Regions from separate parts of the Allobosea sp. RCC_152_1 genome, predicted to be linked through region 1. Evidence: predicted binding sites of a transcription regulator. Region 1 holds the regulator's gene; each other region holds the start of a gene.
The links. Region 1 encodes LexA, which represses DNA repair genes until DNA is damaged. Its sites were predicted from a motif close to TGTTCNNNNTGTGTTCNG; they were not measured.

Region 1 (5,118 bases):
AGCGCCAGCTCGTCGGGGCCTTCTCCGAGACCTGGCTGGAACCGATGGTCAAGGTGCTGGCCACGCTCGGCTCGACCCGCGTCTGGGCCGTGCACGGCTCGGATGGGCTCGACGAGATCACCACCACCGGTCCGACCCGCGTCGTTTCGCTGGAGAACGGCAAGATCGAGAGCTTCTCTATCAGCCCGGCCGATATCGGTCTCGCCCTCGCCAAGCCCGAAGATCTGCGCGGCGGCACGCCCGAGCAGAACGCCGCAGCCCTCAATGCCGTGCTTGGCGGCGAGAAGACCGCCTTCCGCGACATCGCGGCCTTCAATGCGGCGGCGGGACTGCTCATCGCCGGCAAGGCGGGGGATCTGAAGGACGGCTTCGCCCAGGCCACGGCCGCGCTCGATTCCGGCAAGGCCAAGGCGACGCTCGCGAAGCTCATCGCCGTCTCGAACGGCTGAGGAGGCTGGCCATGACCGACATCCTCGCGAAGATCGAAGCCTATAAGCGCCAGGAGATCGCCGCCGCCAAGGCTGCGATCCCACAAGCGGAGATCGAGCGCCGCGCGCGCGGCGCCGGCAAGCCGCGTGGCTTTGCCGACGCTCTCGCCGCCAAGGTTGCAGCCGGGACGCCGGCGCTCATCGCCGAGATCAAGAAGGCGAGCCCGTCCAAGGGGCTGATCCGCGCCGATTTCGATCCGCCGGCGCTGGCACGCGCCTATGCGGCGGGCGGCGCGGCCTGCATCTCGGTGCTGACCGACGCGCCCTCCTTCCAGGGCCAGCCGGAATTCCTGACGCAAGCGCGCGAGGCCTGCGGCCTGCCGGGGCTGCGCAAGGATTTTCTCTACGACCCCTATCAGGTCTTCGAGGCCCGCGCCTGGGGCGCCGATTGCATCCTGATCATCATGGCCGGCGTCGACGACGCCACCGCCCGGGTGCTCAACGACACGGCGCGCGAGCTCGGCATGGATGCCCTCGTCGAGATCCATGACGATGCCGAGCTCGACCGGGCGCTCAAGCTCGAAAGCCGGCTGCTCGGCATCAACAACCGCGACCTGCGCAGCTTCAACGTCGATCTCGCCGTGACCGAGCGGCTGGCGCCGCGCGTGCCGTCCGACCGCATCGTCATCAGCGAGAGCGGCATCTTCACCCACGCCGACATCCGGCGTCTCGGCAAGGTCGGCGTCGAAACCTTCCTCGTCGGCGAAAGCCTGATGCGGCAGGCCGATGTCGCGGCCGCGACTGCGCTGCTGCTCACCGGCAAGGCGCGCGAGAACGCGGCGTGAGCCGGCTCAGCCATCTCGACGCGCAAGGCGCCGCGCATATGGTCGATGTCGGCGACAAGGCCGAGACCGGGCGCATCGCCATCGCCGAAGGCTGCGTCGTGATGGCGCCTGAAACCATCGCGATCGTGCGCGACGGCAACGCCAAGAAAGGCGATGTGCTCGGCACAGCCCGGCTCGCCGGCATCATGGCGGCCAAGCGCACCCATGAACTGATCCCGCTCTGCCACCCGCTGCTGCTGAGCAAGATCGCTGTCGATCTCGAACTGGACGAGGCCCTGCCCGGCGTGCGCGTCCGCGCCGAGGTCAAGATGAAGGGCCAGACCGGCGTCGAGATGGAGGCGCTGACCGCCGTCTCCGTCGCCTGCCTGACCGTCTACGACATGGTCAAGGCCGTCGACCGGGCGATGCGGATCGAAGGCATCCGCCTGCTGCACAAATCCGGCGGACAATCCGGCGATTACGACGCCAAGGCGCTCTGACATGGCTCTCACCCCGGTTCCCGTCGCGCTCAAGGCCCTGCTCGACAGCGTTCCGGGGCCGACGGGCAGCGAGATGCAGCCCCTGGCGCGCTGCGCCTGGCGCGTGCTCGCGGCCGATGTGAAGGCGCTGCGCACCCAGCCGCCTTTCGCCAACTCCGCCATGGACGGCTATGCCGTCCGCGCCGCCGACATGGAAGCCGGCAAGCAACTCCGCGTCATCGGCGAATCCGCGGCGGGGCGGCGTTTCGATGGCGACGTCCGTCCGGGCGAGGCTGTGCGGATCTTCACCGGCGCGCCGATGCCGGAGGGCGCCGACAGCGTCCTCATGCAGGAGAATGCCGATGGCGTCGGCAGCGAAACCATCACGGTGCGCGTGCCGGCCCATAAGGGCCAGTTCGTCAGGGTGGCCGGGCTCGATTTCCGTGACGGCGACGTGCCGCTGACGGCCGGGCGCATGCTCGACAGCGCCGCGCTCGGGCTCGCCGCCGCGATGGGGCATCCGCAATTGCCGGTACGCTGCAAGCCGCGCGTCGCCATCCTCGCCACCGGCGACGAATTGGTGGCGCCGGGCGAGCCGACCGGGCCGGACCAGATCGTCGCCTCGAACTCCTTCTCGCTGATGGCGCTGGTGGAAAAGGCCGGCGGCGAGGCGCTCGACCTCGGTATCGCCCGCGACGATCACGACGACCTCGCGGCGCGGATCGCCGCCGCCCGTGCCGCGGAGGCCGACGTGCTGATCACCCTCGGCGGCGCCTCGGTCGGCGAGCACGACCTCGTGCAGGAGGCGCTGAAGCGGGCCGGCATGAGCCTCGGCTTCTGGAAGATCGCGATGCGACCGGGCAAGCCGATGATGACCGGCCGGCTTGGCCGCATGGTGGTGCTCGGGCTGCCCGGCAATCCGGTCTCGTCGATCGTCTGCGGCCATCTCTTCCTGCTGCCGCTGATCGAGGCGCTGCTGGGTATGGACGACCCCGATCGCGACCGCAGTATTCTGGCGATTCTCGGAAAAGATATGCCGGCTAATGATGAGCGCGAGGACTATCTTCGCTCCGATCTTGCCCTGACGCCGGCCGGTTGGGTGGCGACGCCCTTCGACAGGCAGGATTCCTCGATGCTGGGCACCCTGGCGCGCGCCAAGGCCCTGACGATCCGACCGGCGCATGCAGAGCCGGCTCACAAAGGCGATATCTGCCGCATTCTGCCGCTGCGGTAGCAGTCGCTTGCGGAACACAAGGCGAACAGTTATAGTGTTCTGGCTTTGTTTCGAATCTGTATCGCGGGGGCACCGGCGGGGATCATGCTGACACGCAAGCAACACGAACTCCTGCGCTTCATCCAGGAACGCTTGCGCGAAAGCGGCGTGCCCCCCTCCTTCGACGAGATGAAGGATGCGCTCGACCTGCGCTCCAAATCGGGCATCCACCGGCTGATCATGGCGCTTGAGGAGCGCGGCTTCATCCGCCGCCTGCCCAATCGGGCGCGGGCCCTCGAAGTCATCAAGATGCCGGACGGGCTCGCTGGCCCGCAGCCGCGCCGCTTCAACCCAGCCGTCGTGCAGGGCGGCCTCGGCTCGCAGCCCTCTCTCGCCAAGCCGCGCCCTGCCCCGGCCGATGACGATGCACGCTCCCCGGTCGCGATTCCCGTGATGGGCCGCATCGCCGCCGGCACGCCGATCTCGGCGATCCAGAGCCGCAGCCATACGGTTTCGCTGCCGCCCGACATGCTGGGTTCGGGCGAGCATTATGCGCTGGAGGTACGCGGCGATTCGATGGTCGAGGCCGGCATCCTCGACGGCGACACCGTCATCATCCGCAAGCAGGACACGGCAAACACCGGCGACATCATCGTCGCGCTGATCGACGAGGAAGAGGCGACGCTGAAGCGTCTGCGCCGGCGTGGCTCCTCGATCGCGCTCGAAGCGGCCAATCCGGCCTATGAGACACGCGTCCTGGGCCCCGACCGCGTCAAGATCCAGGGCCGGCTGGTCAACCTGCTGCGCCGCTACTGAGCGAACTCGGTCTCGTCCGACGCGACCTCCGGAGCAGCAGAGGCCCGTGTCGCAGCGGGGGCCGGCGCGCTGGGCCGAGCTGCGGATTCGGAAGGCTTGCGGCGGCTCCAGGGCCGGTCTGCGACGGCGTTTTCCGAGGAATGGCTGCGCCAGCCGAAGGCGGCGCGGTAGAGCGAGGTCGCGCCGTCCCGCGACAGCGCCATCCGATCGACGAGCCTGGCTTCGCAAGGCGCGCTCCAGGGAATGTTGGTGACGACGAGATCGGCGCGGCGGCAATCCTCGATGATGGCGATCCGATCCCGGGCATAGGAGATGCTGCGCCCGTCGGCGGTTCGGACGATGCAGGCATTGGCGTCGCAGGCGATACCGGCACGCAGGGTCGCGTCGTCCGGCGCGCGGCTGTCGCCATCGGAAGCGAGCCATTGCTGCAGGACGAAGCGGCTCGGCCGGCCGGCGATGGCGAGGCGGCCGTCGCTGCCGCGCACGGCGATGCCGGAGCCGTCACGCTCGATCAGGATCTCGGGCCGCTCCGGCCTCGCGGCGAAGGCGACGCCGAGGATGAGCGGCAGCGCCGCCAGCCAGCGCAGCCCCGTGGTCCAGAGCGTGATCCAGAGCAGCGAGGCGGCAAAGGAGAGCAGCACGGCCGGGCCGAAGGCCACCACCGTCATGGTCGAATGGTCGATGGTGGCGACCCAATGCGCGACTTTCAGCACGATGTCGGAAGCGAGCCCCATCAGCGCCCAGGCCGGCCAGTCCAGACCGAAGGGGTAGGCCAGCACGCCGAACACCGCCGCCGGCATCACGAAGAGCGAGACGAAGGGCAGCGCCATCGCATTGCCGAGCAGGCCGAAGGGATTGAAAGTCTGGAAATGATAGGCGCCGAAGGGCGCCGTCGCGGCCGTGGCGAGGAGCGTCGTCACCACGATGCCGAGCGAGGCCGTCCAGAGCGTGCCCAAGGGCCAGGGCAAGGCCGTCGGCGGCTTAGACCGGTCGCGCTTCTCCCAGCGCTCGGCGAAAGCGACCAGCGCCGCGACCGCACCGAAGGACATCTGGAAGCTCGGTCCGAGCAGGGCCTCGGGCTCGCGCAGCAGCACGATGATCGCGGCGAGCGCGAGATTGCGCATGCTGAGCGCCGCCCGGTCGACGAGGATCGCGCCGAGCATGACCAGCGTCATGATGAGCGAACGTTCCGTCGCGACGTCGCTGCCGGAGAAGATGCAATAGGCGGTGGCGCCGATCATCGCCGCGATCGCCGCGATCTTCTTCACCGGCCAGCCGAGCGCCAGCGTCTGCGACAGCGCCAGCAGAGCCCGCACGAGCCAGAAGATCGTCCCGGCTGCAAGCACCATGTGCAGGCC
Region 2 (5,118 bases), on a different contig from region 1:
CGCAGCGCGTCCTGCGTCAGGTCGAGCGGGAAGCCGTAGGTGTCGTAGAGCGTGAACGCGACGTCGCCCTTGAGGCTCTGGCCGGCGGTCAGGTCCCTGGAGGCGTCGTCGAGCAGCGAGAGGCCGCGCGCCAGCGTGGTGCGGAAACGGGTTTCCTCCAGCTTCAGCGTCTCGGTGATCAGCGCCTCGGCGCGGACGAGCTCGGGATAGGCCCGGCCCATCTCGCGGGTCAGCACCGGTACGATCCTGTGCAGCAGCGGCTCCTTGGCGCCGAGGAGCTGCGCGTGCCGCATGCCGCGGCGCATGATCCGGCGCAGCACATAGCCGCGGCCCTCATTGGAGGGCAGCACGCCGTCGGCGATCAGGAAGGCAGAGCAGCGCAGATGGTCGGCGATGACGCGGTGGCTCGCCTTCATCGGCCCGTCGGCGGGGACCGAGGTCAGGTCGGCGATGGCGCCGATCAGGGCCCGGAACAGGTCGATATTGTAGTTGTCATGCGTGCCCTGGAGCACGGCCGCGACGCGCTCCAGCCCCATGCCGGTGTCGATCGAGGGGCGGGGCAGGTCGGTCCTGATGCCGCCCGCGGCCTCCTCGTATTGCATGAAGACGAGGTTCCAGATCTCGATGAAGCGATCGCCATCCTCCTCGGGCGAGCCGGGCGGGCCGCCCCAGATATGGTCGCCATGGTCGTAGAAGATCTCGGAGCAGGGGCCGCAGGGGCCGGTGTCGCCCATGCGCCAGAAATTGGCGGACGTCGGGATGCGGATGATCTTGTCGTCGGTCAGGCCGGCGATCTTCTTCCAGAGGGCATGCGCCTCGTCGTCCTCGGAATAGACGGTGACGAGGAGCTTGTCCTTGGGCAGCTCGAACTCGCGCGTGACCAGCGTCCAGGCGTGGGTGATCGCCTGTTCCTTGAAATAGTCGCCGAAGGAGAAGTTCCCCAGCATCTCGAAGAAGGTGTGGTGGCGGGCGGTGTAGCCGACATTGTCGAGGTCGTTGTGCTTGCCGCCGGCACGCACGCATTTCTGCGCCGTGGTGGCGCGGGAATAAGGACGCTTCTCCTGGCCGGTGAAGACGTTCTTGAACTGCACCATGCCCGAATTGGCGAACATCAGCGTCGGGTCGTTGCGCGGCACGAGCGGGCTCGACGGCACGACCTCGTGGCCCTGAGACTTGAAGTAGTCGAGGAAGGTCGACCGGATATCGTTGACGCCGCTCATCGGTTCTTGCGCTTTTCAACACGGGCAGGGCCGGGCTGGCGCCCGGCGGGAACGACCGGTTCTAGTCAGGCCGCTCGCGCCTGTCCAGAAAGCTCGTTGCAGCGCACCGCGCGCAAGGTCTTATCGGCAAACGAAAACGGGCGGCCCGAAGGCCGCCCGCTTGATGGAACGTCATTCTCGGGCGGAGCGAAGCCCAGACTCGAGAAGCTCTCTCAGGATAGGTCGCCTCATTCGGCCTGAGCGGCTCGGGTCAAGCCCGAGCATGACGGCATTGGTTGTCTCAGGCTTCGCCTTCGTCGAGATCGTCCGCGGTCGGGTCCGCCTGATCGAGGATGCGCTCGGCGACCAGCCCGGAATTCTGGCGGATCGTGGCCTCGATCTTGGCGGCCATGTCCGGATTTCCCTTCAGGAAGGTCTTGGCGTTCTCGCGGCCCTGGCCGAGGCGCTGGCTGTCGAAGGAGAACCAGGCGCCCGACTTCTCGACCATGCCGGCCTTGACGCCGAGGTCGATCAGTTCGCCGACCTTCGAGATGCCCTCGCCGAACATGATGTCGAACTCGACCTGCTTGAAGGGCGGCGCGACCTTGTTCTTGACGACCTTGACGCGGACCTGATTGCCGGTCGCCTCGTCGCGCTCCTTCAGCGTCGAGACGCGGCGGATGTCGAGGCGTACCGAGGCATAGAATTTGAGCGCGTTGCCGCCGGTGGTGGTCTCCGGGCTACCGTACATCACGCCGATCTTCATGCGGATCTGATTGATGAAGATCACCATGCAGTTCGAGCGCGAGATCGAGGCGGTGAGCTTGCGCAGCGCCTGGCTCATCAGGCGGGCCTGCAGGCCGGGCTGGACATCGCCCATCTCGCCCTCGATCTCGGCGCGGGGTGTGAGCGCGGCGACCGAGTCGACCACGAGCACGTCGATGGCACCGGAGCGCACGAGGGTATCGGTGATCTCGAGCGCCTGCTCGCCGGTGTCGGGCTGGGAGATCAGCAGGTCGTCGAGATTGACGCCGAGCTTGCGGGCATAGACCGGGTCGAGCGCATGCTCGGCATCGACGAAGGCGCAGACGCCGCCCTTCTTCTGGGCTTCGGCGATGGTATGCAGCGCCAGCGTGGTCTTGCCCGAGGATTCCGGCCCGTAGATCTCGATGACGCGCCCCCTGGGCAAGCCGCCGACGCCGAGCGCGATGTCGAGCCCAAGCGAACCCGTGGAGATCGTCTCGATCTCGATCGAAGGCGAGTTCTTGCCGAGCCGCATGATCGAGCCCTTGCCGAAGGCGCGTTCGATCTGGGAGAGCGCCGCATCGAGCGCCTTGGCCTTGTCCATCGAGGAGCCTTCCACGAGCTTGAGATTTGCCTGATTCACGGTTCGGGCTCCTTATGGCAGGGCTGCAGAGACATCTCAATGCGTCTTGACAGGAGAATGGTCACGCTTTGTTCCTGTCGGCAAGTTCTTTTTTTGTTCCCGTTGCGGGTATGGTGACAGGAGATGTCATGAGCCCGCTCTGACCAAGGGGACAAATGGGCGATCCGCGCGGCAACCGGACATTGGGAGATCGCCCGGATCCGGTCGCTTCTCGCTCCTGCCGCCCAAGCCTCGAAGCCGTGGCCGGAGGACGACGCTTACAAGCCTGCGGGCCACTGGCCATAAACTCGCCCTTAACCTTGATCGGGCATTTCCTCGGACCAGTGAGTGGCTTCGCGCGGGCTGTACCTGCTGCGGCGCGAGGGTGGCAAACCATGCGGCTGATCGTCGGCACAATCATCGTCTTCGTCTGCGTCTTCGGTAGCTACGCGGCGATGGGCGGCCACCTCGAGGTCCTCTGGCAGCCCTTCGAGTTTGTCATCATCCTCGGTGCAGCGATCGGTGCCTTCGTCATCGGCAACCCCGCGCCGGTGCTCAAGGCCGTGCCCGCCATGCTCGGCTCGCTCATGAAGGGCGCCAAGTACAAGCAGGAATGCTACGTCGAACTGCTGGGGATGCAGTATTCATTGTACAAGCTCGTGAAGCAGAAGGGCATGCTCGCGGTCGAGCAGCACATTGAAAATCCGAGCGAATCGACGCTGTTCAACGCCTTCCCGACTTTTGCGGCGAACCATCATGCGGTCGAGTTCGTCTGCGACTACATGCGCATGTTGACGATGGGCGCCAACAACGTCCACGAGATGGACGCTCTCATGGACGAGGAGCTGGAGACGCACCATCAGGAGCAGGAGCGTGTCGTTGCGGCCATGCAGTCGCTTGCCGACGGAACTCCGGCGCTCGGCATCGTCGCCGCCGTGCTCGGCGTGATCAAGACGATGGGGGCGATCACCGAGCCGCCGGAGGTGCTGGGACATCTGATCGGCGGCGCGCTCGTCGGCACCTTCTTCGGCGTCTTCGTCGCCTACGGCTTCTTCGGGCCCATGGCGCAGTCGCTCAAGGGCATCTATGAGGCGGAAGCCAAATACTACCTTTCGCTCAAGGCGGGTCTGCTCGCCCATATCGCCGGCCAGCCGCCGGTGATGGCGGTCGAATTCGCCCGCAAGGCTCTGATGAGCGACGTCCGTCCGACCTTCAGCGAAGTGGAAGCGGCAACCGCCGGCCTGCCCGCCTAGATCTGACACAATCTCCAGCAGGCACTCGATGACCAAGCCCGTCCAGCCGATCATCATCAAGAAGGTCAAGAAGGCCGCTCATGCGCACCATGGCGGCGCCTGGAAGATCGCTTATGCGGACTTCGTGACCGCCATGATGGCGTTCTTCCTGTTGATGTGGCTGATCAGCATGACGACGCAGGAGCAGAAGATCGGCCTGGCGGAATACTTCGCGCCAGCGGCTGCGAGTCTTTCAACCAGTGGCGCTGGCAGCGTCCTGATGGGCAGTGCCCTGGACAAGGCCGGCAACAGGTCGTCGGTGCCCCGCGACGCCGCGAGGGGCACGACCGGGCAGGACGACAAAGCGCGTCCGACCAATTCGGGCCACGCCAGCGATCGCGAGGCGAACCGCCCGTCCGCCGGCGTGCAGGCCAATTACAGCGCCATCGCCAGCCTCCGGCAGGCGATCCAGAGCATGCCCGAAATTGCCGAGCTGTCACGCAACATCGTGATCGAGCCGACCAAGGAGGGGTTGAACGTTTCCCTCGTGGACGAGAACGGCCGCGCCATGTTCCCCGAGGGCTCGGTCCAGCCCTACCAGCACACCCGTCTCGTGCTGGAGGCGCTCGCGCCCACCCTGCGCCGGATGCCCAACCAACTGTCTGTCGCCGGCCACACGGCCGCCGCGAGCCCGGGCGCGGTGCCGGCCGTCGATTCCTGGAGCCTCACCGCCGGGCGCGCGCTCGCCGTGCGTGAGATCCTGTCGGGTGCCGGGCTTCCCAGCAACCGCTTCACGTCCGTGGTGGGACGCGCCGACACCGAGCCGCTTTTCGTCGAGAATCCCTACATCCCGCCGAACCGACGGGTGACGATCACGCTGCTCAATGCGGAGCCACCGCTGCCCCCGGGCGCCCGTCCCTGACGGGCTAGGCACCATCGAAACGATGCTCGGTGCCAATTGTGGGTTTAAGACGAACCACGCCGTCTGATCGGAGCATAAAATCCGCTGGATGAAGCAGGATTGGCCCGCCCCGCCGTTGGGCCCGATCAGCCCATCGCCGCCTTCACCGTCTCGACGAGCTGCTTCATGGTGAAGGGCTTGGGCAGGAAGTGGAAGCTCTCGCCCTCGGGCAGGTTCTTGCGGAAGGCTTCCTCGGCATAGCCGGAGACGAAGACGACCTTGGTGTTTGGATTGCGCTGGCGCAATTCGCCGAGCAGGGTCGGGCCGTCCATTTCCGGCATCACGACATCGGAAACGACGAGGTCGATGTTGCCGTCCTTCTGCAGGAAGATGTCGAGCGCCTCGACGCCCGAGGCGGCC
Region 3 (5,118 bases), on a different contig from region 1:
CGGGTTGAGGCGGTGGATCTCGTCGATGAAGAGCACGTCGCGCTCTTCGAGATTGGTGAGCTGGGCCGCGAGATCGCCGGCCTTGGCGATGACGGGGCCGGAGGTCGAGCGGAAATTGACGCCGAGCTCGCGCGCCACGATCTGCGCCAGCGTCGTCTTGCCGAGGCCGGGCGGGCCGACGAAGAGGACATGGTCGAGCGCGTCGCCACGCGTGCGGGCGGCGTTGATGAAGACCTGGAGATTGGCGCGCGCCGCTGCCTGGCCGGTGAAATCGGACAGCGAAAGCGGCCGCAGCGAGGTCTCGCTGTCGTCCTCGCGGCGTTCGGCCGTCATCAGCCCGGAGCGCTTGGGTTCGCTCACAGTGCGATCTCCAGCTCGATGGCGTCGTGGATCGGAATGTCCTTGTATCCCGTCTTGATGATGGTCGGCACGACGGAGCGATAGGCGTCGATCGCGTCGAGATAAAGCCCGGACAGCCGAAAGCCGCGCCGCTGATAGAAGACGAGGCCCGGCATGTTGTCGTTGGTCAGCATGGCCTTGAGCCGTTTCGCCCCCGCCGCTCTCGCGGCCGCGATCACCGCATCGAGCATCCGGATGGCGACGCCTTCGCCGGGTCTCAGCGAATGCAGGGCGCAGAGATAGGCCGTCTCGCCCCGGATCGTCCAGCTCGCCAGCGCGGCGGTGCGCCCGTTCGGCTCGTAGAGGCCGAGGGCGTCGATCTCGGCCACGTCATAGACGTGGAGGTCGATCATCATGCGGTGCGAGCCCCAGGCCACCATCATGATCTTGAGCAGTTCGCCCTTGTCGGTGACGACGCGCAGTTCGAGATCGTCCGGCTCGCCGGCCGGGCTCACTTCGCCAGCTCCTTCAAGCCGAGCTTGATGAGCTGGGCGGTGCCGGCGCCGTCCCCGGCCTCCTTCGCCGCCGCGGCGATCGCGGCGATGGCCTGGGCCTGCGGGTAGCCGAGATTGGCCAGCGCCGAGACGGCATCGGCCACGGGCTGGGGCAGCTTCCTGTCCTCGAGTGCGCCGGAGAGCTGGGCGAGACTCGGATCGACATGGCCGAAGGCCGGCGCCTTGTCCTTCAGCTCGGCGCAGAGGCGCTGCGCCAGCTTGGGGCCGACGCCCGGCGCGCGGGCGATGGCCGCCTTGTCATTGGTGGCGATGGCGGTGGCGAGGCCGCCGGGGTCGAGCGTCGAGAGGATGGCGAGCGCGACCTTGGCGCCGACCCCCTGCACCACTTGCATCAGCCGGAACCAGTCGCGCTCGACATCGGACATGAAGCCGTAGAGGCGGATCGCATCTTCGCGGACATGGGTCTCGATCGAGAGCACGGCCGCCTCGCCGGGCTTGGGAAGCCGCTGGAGCGTGCGCGAGGAGCATTGCACGACATAGCCGACGCCCTGCACGTCGATGATGACGTGATCCTCGCCATAGGAGTCGATCAGGCCCTTGAGCTTGCCGATCATCGTGTGGATTCCCTGGCCGTCATTCAGCCCGCCGCGCGCATCTGCGCGACCAGGGCCCTCATGCCGCGATGCTGGGCATGGCAGATCGCGACGGCCAGCGCATCCGCCGCGTCGGCGGAGCTGGTCTCGGCCTTGGGCAGCAGCACGCGGATCATCGCCTGGACTTGCTTCTTGTCGGCATGGCCGACGCCGACCACGGTCTTCTTGACGAGATTGGCGGCATATTCCGCCACGCTCAGCCCTGCCAGCGATGGCACCACCAATGCGATGCCGCGGGCCTGTCCGAGCTTCAGCGCCGATTGCGGGTCGCGGTTGACGAAGGTCTCCTCCACCGCCGCCTCATGCGGCTTGTGGGCGGCGATCACCTTGCCGATGCCTTCGTGAAGCTGCCGCAGCCGGTCGCCAAGCGGCAGCGCGCCATCGCTCTCGATACAGCCGCAGGCGACGAAGGAGAGCTTGCTGCCCTCCGAGATGACGATCCCCCAGCCGGTCTTCCGGAGGCCGGGATCGATGCCGAGGATGCGAATCGGAGGTGCCATGGTGCCTCAAACTAGCGGGTGTTTCGGATTTGTCCCATGCGATGCGCCGGCATGGATGAATTCTCCTCATCGGACACATCAGAAAGGACGATTTCCTTTTCCGGCCGGGCAAGGACATGGTGCAGTTCGTTTCCCTCCTCGCATTTCTCCCGTGATGTCCGGCCTACAAAACCTGTTCTTTCCGGCTCTCGCCGGCGATGGCGTCGTCGTTCTCCTCGCCGCCACATTGCTGGGGGGGCTGGTGCGCGGCTTCACCGGCTTCGGCTTCGCGATGGTGTTCATGCCGCTCGCCTCGGTGGTGCTGGGGCCGGTCGCGGCGCTGGGGCTGATCTGGTTCATTGACCTGCCCGTGGCCCTGCCGGTCGCTGCCCGGAGCGCGAAACAGGCCGAATGGCGGGAGATCGTGCCGCTGCTCGTGACCGCGACGCTCGCCTTGCCGGCCGGCGTCTGGCTGCTCACCTGGCTCGATCGCGAAACGATGCGCTGGGTGCTGGCGCTGCTGGTGCTGGCGGCCGTCGGGCTGATGGCCTCGGGCTGGCGCTATCACGGGCGGCCGACCGTCTCGCTCTCGCTCGGCGTCGGCGCGCTCTCCGGCTTGTGCAACGGCATGGCCTCGATCGGCGGGATGCCGCTCGCCGTGTTCTGGCTCGGCGCGCAGCGCAACGACCGCCACAAGACGCGTGCCAACCTGCAGACCTTTTTCGGGATCTCGACCTTCATCAGCGGCGCGGTGCTGTGGTGGAAGGGCATCCTCACCCTGCAGGCGCTGCTGACGGCGGTGCCGCTTTTCGCCGTCTACGCGATCGGCTTCTGGGGCGGCGTGCATGGCTTCCGCCTCGCCTCGGAGGCGAGCTTCCGGCGCGGCGCCTATCTGGTGATCTTCCTCAGCGCCCTGGTCAGCCTGCCGCTCTGGGATGCGATGATCGGGCGCTGAAGGGCGTCATGCTCGGGCTCGCCCCGAGCATCTCATCGACAGGGAGGCTCCAGAGCCTCCTTCGGCCCGGGATTCTCGGGTCTGCGCTTCGCTTCGCCCGAGAATGACGCCGTGAAGCGAGCCGGCTCCCCTCAGGCGCTGAGCTTGGCCATGATGTCGTCGGCGATCTCGAAATTGGCGAAGACGTTCTGGACGTCGTCGTCGTTGTCGAGGGCTTCCATCAATCGCATCATCGAGGCGGCCTTCTCCTCGTCGAGCGGGGCCGAGGTCGTCGGCCGCCAGACGGGCTTCGCGGAGGCAGGCGCGCCGAGCGCGGCTTCGAGGGCCTTCGAGACCTCGTTCAGGGCGTCGAAGGCGCAGAGGATGGTGTGGCCGTTCTCGTCGGAGATCACGTCGTCGGCGCCGGCCTCGATCGCCGCTTCCATCACGGTGTCGGCGTCGCCGGCCTCCGGCGGATAGCTGATCTCGCCGACGCGGTTGAACATGAAGGAGACGGAGTTGCTTTCGCCGAGCGCGCCGCCCGACTTGGTGAAGTAGGAGCGCACGGCGGAAGCCGTGCGGTTGCGGTTGTCGGTCAGCGCCTCGACGATGACGGCTGCGCCGCCCGGGCCGTAGCCCTCGTAGCGGACCTCGTCATAGTTATCGCCCTCGCCGCCGGCCGCCTTGTTGATGGCGCGCTGGATATTGTCCTTCGGCATGTTCTCGGCCCGGGCGGCGAGCACGGCCATGCGCAGGCGCGGGTTCATGTTGGGATCCGGCATGCCCATCTTGGCGGCGACGGTGATTTCGCGGGCCAGTTTCGAGAACAGCTTGGAACGCACCGCGTCCTGCTTGCCCTTGCGGTGCATGATGTTCTTGAACTGTGAATGGCCGGCCATGGGCTTCCGTTGCCTTCTGCGATTGATCCGTAACGCGCCTGGGCCGAGCGGCATTCCAGCCCAGCGATCCAGCAAAGCGGCCTTATAGGCGGCGGATTTGCCCGCAGGCAAGCGGGATGCGGCCCTGTCCGAGCCTCCCATTAGATGAATCTTTACCGTGCAAGCGCAGCATTCAGGGCAGTACCGACCCGCGCCCCGCTACCGCTCCCGCCATCCCGAGTGACACCTTGACCACCAAAACGATCGCCGGGCAGGAGCACCGTTTTCGCGCCTTCCAGATCTCGGAGCGCGACCTGGCGCTGCTGGCGGCGCTGGCGGGTTTCGCGCGCGCACGCCTGCCCTCGCTGCTGCCGCAACTGCACGAACAGTTCGCGCCCTGGCCCGAGATCGCCAAGGCGCTGAGCCAGCCGCAGGTTCACGAGCGACGGCTGGCACACTGGATCCGGTTGGCCTCGGGCGATTTCGGCGAAGGGTTCACGGAGTCGGCCCGCAGCCTGGCGACGGCTTTCCACGAGCATGGCGTCCCGATCTATGCGGTCGTCATCTGCCACGGCATCGTGGTCAACGCCCTGATCGCCGAACTCGGACTCGACCAGCGCAGATTGACGAGCCTGAGCGGGCGCTGGCGCCGTACGCGCCTCGATACCGGGATCGCCACGCGTGCGGCCCTGTCCAAGGCCGCCCAGTTCGACCTCGAGCTCCTCCTCGAGACCTATGCGCTGGTCGAGCAGGACCGCCGTGACGCCACGCGCCGGCAGATCGAAGCCTTCGAGGGCACGGTCCGCGACGTCGTGGGCGCCGTCGGCTCGGGCGCGGTGAAGGTCGAGAGCCTGGCCGCCACCATGGAGGCCGTCGTCGGCGAGACCAGCGCGCAGGCTTTCATGGCCGTGCGGACCGCGGACGACGCGTCGAGCAATGTCAGCAATGTCGCGGCGGCCACGAACGAGCTGTCGATCTCGCTCGACCACGTCGCGGCGGAGGTCGTCCGCGCCTCGGAACTGGCCCATGAGGCGGATGCGGCCGCGCAGCAGACGGATGCGATCGTCCAGAGCCTGTCGCGTTCGGCCAACACGATCGGCTCGGTCGTCGAGCTGATCCAGATGATCGCGAGCCAGACCAATCTGCTCGCCCTCAACGCCACGATCGAGGCGGCGCGCGCCGGCGAGGCCGGGCGCGGCTTCGCCGTCGTCGCGACGGAGGTGAAGCAGTTGTCGGCCCGGACGGCGCAGGCGACAGGCGAGATCGCCGCGCAGGTGCCGGCGATGCAGGCGGCGACGCGCGAGGCGGTCGCGGCGCTCG
Region 4 (5,118 bases), on a different contig from region 1:
AGGAAACCCCTTCGGGTACGATCCGGATAAACGCCTTTCCCACCGCCGCGCGCGAGATCCTCGCACCTGTCATTCTGGAGTATCTGCGACGCTACCCGCAGGTCCATATCGACCTGGTCACTGAGGGGCGCTTGGTCGATGTGGTCGCAGGCGGCTTCGATCTTGGTGTGAGAAGCGCGGATTTTGTCCCAAGCGACATGATCGCCATCCCGATCGGACCGTCCAGGTCACATGTCGTGGTCGCCTCGGCGACATACATTGAGAAACACGGCAAACCCCGCGTGCCCCTCGACCTGCTCAACCATGCCTGTATCCGTATCAGGTTGCCCGACGGCGAGATCTATCGATGGCATTTTGAGAAGGACGACCAGCCTGTTCAAATCGACGTCAAGGGGCCCATCACACTAGACGAGGCTAGCCTTTCGCGGATTACTGTCCTCACCGGCATCGGCCTGGGCTTTTTTATGGAGTCGGATGTGCGCGGAGACATCCAAGACGGTCGTCTTGTCCAGGTCTTAGAGGACTGGATGAAGCCCGTGGCGCCACTTTGTCTCTATTACCCTGGCCGAAAGAACCCTTCTGCTGCGTTCAGAGAATTCATCGCTCTTGCGCGCGACTTCACCTCAGGCTTGGGAATGGCAGACGGTCGGTGAGTGTCGGGCCGACAGGGCCGCTAGCGATGAAACTTGCGGCCGAATTCGCGCGTTGCGTCCACGTGAGCGCGAGCCTGCGCTCGTTCCAGCGGCAATTCTTCTAACTCGCGGGTCAAATGAACTCCCGACTCCGTCAGATGGTCATTGGCATCGCATCTGCCGCACTTGGCGTGGCGGGGAGCGTTCTTATCGGGAACCTGTTGCCCGCCCCGCAGGAACTGCGTCAGCCGCTGCCACACAGCTTCGCTTCAGAGGATCGCCAGCTCAAGACCTCCATGGGAGCACTTTTCGGATCGAACTATATTCCCGGAAATTCCGTGGACACGCTCGTCAACGGCAATCAGATTTTTCCGTCGATGCTGCGGGCCATCCGCGAGGCGCGAGAAACGATCAGCTTTGAAACGTACATTTATTGGCGCGGCAACATTGCAAATGAGTTTGCCGATGCTCTGTCGGCCAAGGCTCGCGAGGGGTTGAGCGTGAAGGTCCTCCTCGATTGGGTCGGAAGCATTCCCATGGATCAGGCGCTCATCACGCGGATGCATGAAGCAGGCGTGCAAGTCGTCCGCTTCCGGCCCGTCAGTTGGTACTCGCTCGATCGTCTCAACAACCGCACTCATCGCAAACTTCTGATCACGGATGGCCGGCTTGGTTTCACCGGAGGGGTCGGAATCGGGGACGAATGGAACGGGGATGCTCGCTCGCCAAGCGAGTGGCGAGACAATCACTATCGGATCGAAGGGCCCGCTGCGGCCGAGTTGCAGGCGGCGTTTGCCGAACATTGGATCGAAGCCACAGGCGAGTTGCTGTTGGGGGGGCGCTACTTTCCAGAGATTCCACAACAGGGCGGAAACGCAGCGCAGATTGTGGTAAGTTCACCGCATCAGCGCAACGTGATGCACCTAATGTTGATGACGGCGCTGGCATCTGCAGAGCGCAGTATACGTATAGCCACCCCTTATTTCGTGCCCGACGAGATGACGAGGGCCCAGCTTCTGGAAGCTCGCCACCGCGGAGTGCAGGTCGAAATCCTGATTCCGGGCAATCAGACCGACGCTCGGATCGTCAGGAAGGCGTCACGGCACTTTTGGGGGGAGCTTTTGGAAGCGGGAGTTAAAATCAGCGAATATCAACCGACCTTCTATCACTGCAAGCTCGTGATCGTGGACGATATCTGGACGTCGATCGGATCGACGAACATCGATGATCGCGCGCTTCGCCTCAACGACGAAGCCAATATCAATTTCTTTGACAGAGGGGTCGCTGCATCCCAGGTCGAAATCTTCAACAAGGATCTCGCAGCCTCCAGACCCTACACCCTGGCCGACTGGCAACGTCGAACTGCGAATGAAAAGTTCTCTGACTGGCTTGCAACCCTAACGCGCTCGCAAATATAGCGGAAGGAGCTTCAACTAACCGCTGTCCCCGATGCCGCATCGTCGGGCGCGCCGAGCGAGCGGCTGGAGATCGCGTGTCGGCCCAAACCAAGTCGAGCCGCCGAACCTGATCCGGGAGTGGCCCGCCATCGCGAGTACGACGGGGTAGAGGACTCCGATGCGTCGCGAGGTCGCCAACCCGCCGACAACAAGACGGCTCTCAAATGATGGCCAGGACCGGCTCGAAGAATGCCATAGCGCAGGATCGTGCGGCGGTGTCGCAGTCCTGGAAAACGGGCCACACCGATACACACCGCTCGACCCGGCACGACAGTCTAGGTGCGCCGGTCTGGATGAAACTGTGATCGCGCCACACGATATCGATCGTGGCGCCCAACTGGTCTGACGTCTAGGTCGCGTCGCCACGCTCCTTCAGAAGTTCGTTCAAGCGTTCCTGTTTCGCGTTGATCTGCTCCTGCAAATTTTCTTCCTGAGCCGAGCCTGAGGCGGCTGCCGCCAACTCGGTCAGATCCGAGACTTGCCGGCGCAGGAGAGCGATCTGGTCGTTGAGTGCATCACGATTGCCATTGGCCATGCTCGACGTCTCCGGTTCGAATGCTGTCAGACCTCTAGGATCCCAGAATCAGGACGCTCCAGAGGCTCTGCTGTTCCGTCGGCAACGGAGATTTGCACGAGAGCCGGAGGTCGCCTTGCAATGCTGCTTCATATCCCGACTTGAGATGTTTGGTCGGTCGATGGACGCCTGGGCTGGCACAAGATCTCGGGCGAGATTATAAGGCTTGTTCCTTTTTCGTTCCCCGGTCTCATGACACGTCGATCAGGCAGCGCCGATCTCCCTTTGCATTACGGACGGGTTCCGCTCTGGCTCGGCGAACGCATGGCTAGGTTGGGCAGCGTCATTTGCGAAGCGATCATCCAGCACTATGGCAGGGACGAGCTGCTACGGCGCTTAGCACACCCTTTCTGGTTCCAATCCTTCGGCGCGATCATGGGTATGGACTGGCATTCTTCCGGAATCACGACCAGCGTCATCGGGGCGTTGAAACGCGGCCTGACGCCTCTTGCCGGCGAGCTGGGGCTTCATGTCTGCGGCGGACGGGGCAACCAATCCCGCCGCACACCTGCGGAGCTCGAACAGATCGGCGCCAAGGTCGGCTTCGACGGAACGGCCCTGGCGCAGGCAAGCCGGCTCGTCGCCAAGGTCGACAGCGCGGCAGTGCAGGATGGCTTCGACCTTTATCTGCACGGCTTCTTCGTAACCGATGACGGCCACTGGACGGTCGTGCAGCAGGGCATGAACGGGGATAACGGCCTGGCGCGGCGCTATCACTGGCATTCCGAGGAGCTCGGCAGCTTTGTCGAGGCGCCCCACGCTGCGATCGAAGGGCGAAGTGCAGGCAATATCATCAACCTCACCGATGCATGCGCAGATCACGCGCGCGAGGCCCAGGTCGCGCTGCTGCGCGAGCACGGGCCCGACGGGATCGTTCGGGAATTGGCGGCGTTGCAGCCGGCTCACCCCAGCACTGATCGGAGCGCTCCGCAATTGACCCTCCCACATCTCGTGATGCCGGCGCATCACGATGTCAGGCCCCAAGACGTGATGGTGCGACGCCTCCATGGCGCTTTGGCCGCTGCGGCCGACCGCGGCCCGGCCGATTTTTCCGAGCTCCTGCTCGTGCCCGGGATCGGCGCCCGCACGGTACGCTCCTTGGCGATGGTCGCCGAAGTGCTGCACGGTGCGCCCTGCCGTTTCAGCGATCCGGCGCGTTTTTCGCTCGCCCATGGCGGCAAGGACCGGCAGCCTTTCGCTGTGCCGATCAAAGTCTATGATCAGACGATCGCCGTCCTGCGCTCGGCCGTCAATCAAGCGAAGCTCGGTCAGGATGACCGTCTTGCCGCGATCGCGCGGCTGGACAGCGAGAGCCGCCGGCTGGAGCGGAGCGCGACAGGCCCGACGCTCGGCGAATATGTCGCCGAAGAACGGCGCCGTTCGCCTGCTTATGGCGGGCGAAGCGTTTTTGGCTGGGAGCGGTCCGAGGCAGGCGGGATCGACGCCGAAACGAGATCGCGACGCCGATAGAGTGCGGGCGGCCTTCTACTTCGCCATGATTCCCGCGAGGCGTATGCAGGTGGGTGCATGGTCGCTAGCCTCGTTCCAGCCGCGGACAGGGCGGTCAACCTCGGCCGCCATCAGCTGCTCCGCCAGATTTGTACCGAGGAGCACGTGGTCGAGGCGCAGGCCGCCATCGCGCCCGCATGCGTTCCTGAAACAATCTAGAACGTGTAGATGCGCTCCTCGGGGGCGCATGTTGCGCAGCGCGTCCGTTCAGCCTTGCGCGACGATCACCCGGAAGGCCCGCCGAACCTCGGGGCGAAACAGCGCATCGTCTACTTTTGCAGGATCGCGCAGGCCGTCACTGGCCGTTTGACGAGATGGTTTCATCATGGCTGTTGGCGCGCAGGCCTTGCGATACGTTTGGATTGCTCGGATCTGAAATGCGCCGAGAAACGAGGTCGTCACACGGACGCTTCCAGGGAACCGTTTATAAGACTTCTAAGTTGAGGCCTCCATCTGGGGGTAACGAGGAGGTGGACTGATGAAGAAGATCATTCTCGCTGCCGCGGTCGCGATGGTTCCGGTGCTGGCGTTCGCTCAGAACCCCGAAGCCGCGCGTGGTGGCGCTGCCGCTGGTGCGGCGACCGGCGCCGTCGGTGGCGCGATCGTCGGCGGGCCTGTCGGGGCGGTCGTGGGCGGCGTCGGCGGCGCCGTCGTCGGTGGTATTGCGGGCGACGCCACGCCACGCTTCAAGACCTATGTCAGGGCTCACGAAGTTCCGTCGTACACTTACCAAGAGGACGTGCGTGTCGGCGCGGTGCTCCCGGAGACGGGCGTGACCTATCGTGAAGTCCCGGCCGAGTTCGGCGCCAAGGGCTATCGCTACACCGTTGTCAATGATCGAACGGTGATCGTCGAGCCGAAGACACGCAAGATCATCCAGGTCATCGAATAAGACCCTTCGACCCCGCGCTGTCGGCGCGGGGTCAATCCCGCCTTGGGACGGCCT

Region 2: the regulator LexA is predicted to act here: its motif matches at 2,670-2,687, upstream of recA (recombinase RecA).
Region 3: the regulator LexA is predicted to act here: its motif matches at 2,027-2,044, upstream of ruvC (crossover junction endodeoxyribonuclease RuvC).
Region 4: the regulator LexA is predicted to act here: its motif matches at 2,831-2,848, upstream of AB6806_RS20740 (DUF763 domain-containing protein).

Annotation. Positions count from the first base shown of each region.
Region 1 covers NZ_JBFUPU010000001.1:1,167,940-1,173,057, reverse strand. The annotation lists gene trpD (anthranilate phosphoribosyltransferase) at 1-449, shown strand, start outside; gene trpC (indole-3-glycerol phosphate synthase TrpC) at 461-1,273, shown strand; gene moaC (cyclic pyranopterin monophosphate synthase MoaC) at 1,270-1,752, shown strand; gene AB6806_RS05480 (molybdopterin molybdotransferase MoeA) at 1,754-2,965, shown strand; gene lexA (transcriptional repressor LexA) at 3,050-3,760, shown strand; gene AB6806_RS05470 (ComEC/Rec2 family competence protein) at 3,754-5,118, opposite strand, start outside.
Region 2 covers NZ_JBFUPU010000013.1:33,857-38,974, forward strand. The annotation lists gene alaS (alanine--tRNA ligase) at 1-1,220, opposite strand, end outside; gene recA (recombinase RecA) at 1,501-2,547, opposite strand; gene motA (flagellar motor stator protein MotA) at 2,961-3,818, shown strand; gene AB6806_RS27045 (flagellar motor protein MotB) at 3,847-4,719, shown strand; gene cckA (cell cycle histidine kinase CckA) at 4,845-5,118, opposite strand, start outside.
Region 3 covers NZ_JBFUPU010000002.1:632,219-637,336, reverse strand. The annotation lists gene ruvB (Holliday junction branch migration DNA helicase RuvB) at 1-333, opposite strand, end outside; gene AB6806_RS09435 (hypothetical protein) at 357-854, opposite strand; gene ruvA (Holliday junction branch migration protein RuvA) at 851-1,468, opposite strand; gene ruvC (crossover junction endodeoxyribonuclease RuvC) at 1,492-2,007, opposite strand; gene AB6806_RS09420 (sulfite exporter TauE/SafE family protein) at 2,162-2,941, shown strand; gene AB6806_RS09415 (YebC/PmpR family DNA-binding transcriptional regulator) at 3,073-3,819, opposite strand; gene AB6806_RS09410 (methyl-accepting chemotaxis protein) at 4,047-5,118, shown strand, end outside.
Region 4 covers NZ_JBFUPU010000006.1:271,938-277,055, forward strand. The annotation lists gene AB6806_RS20725 (LysR family transcriptional regulator) at 1-653, shown strand, start outside; gene AB6806_RS20730 (phospholipase D-like domain-containing protein) at 791-2,050, shown strand; gene AB6806_RS20735 (hypothetical protein) at 2,439-2,624, opposite strand; gene AB6806_RS20740 (DUF763 domain-containing protein) at 2,856-4,133, shown strand; gene AB6806_RS20745 (hypothetical protein) at 4,380-4,574, opposite strand; gene AB6806_RS20750 (DUF1236 domain-containing protein) at 4,648-5,064, shown strand.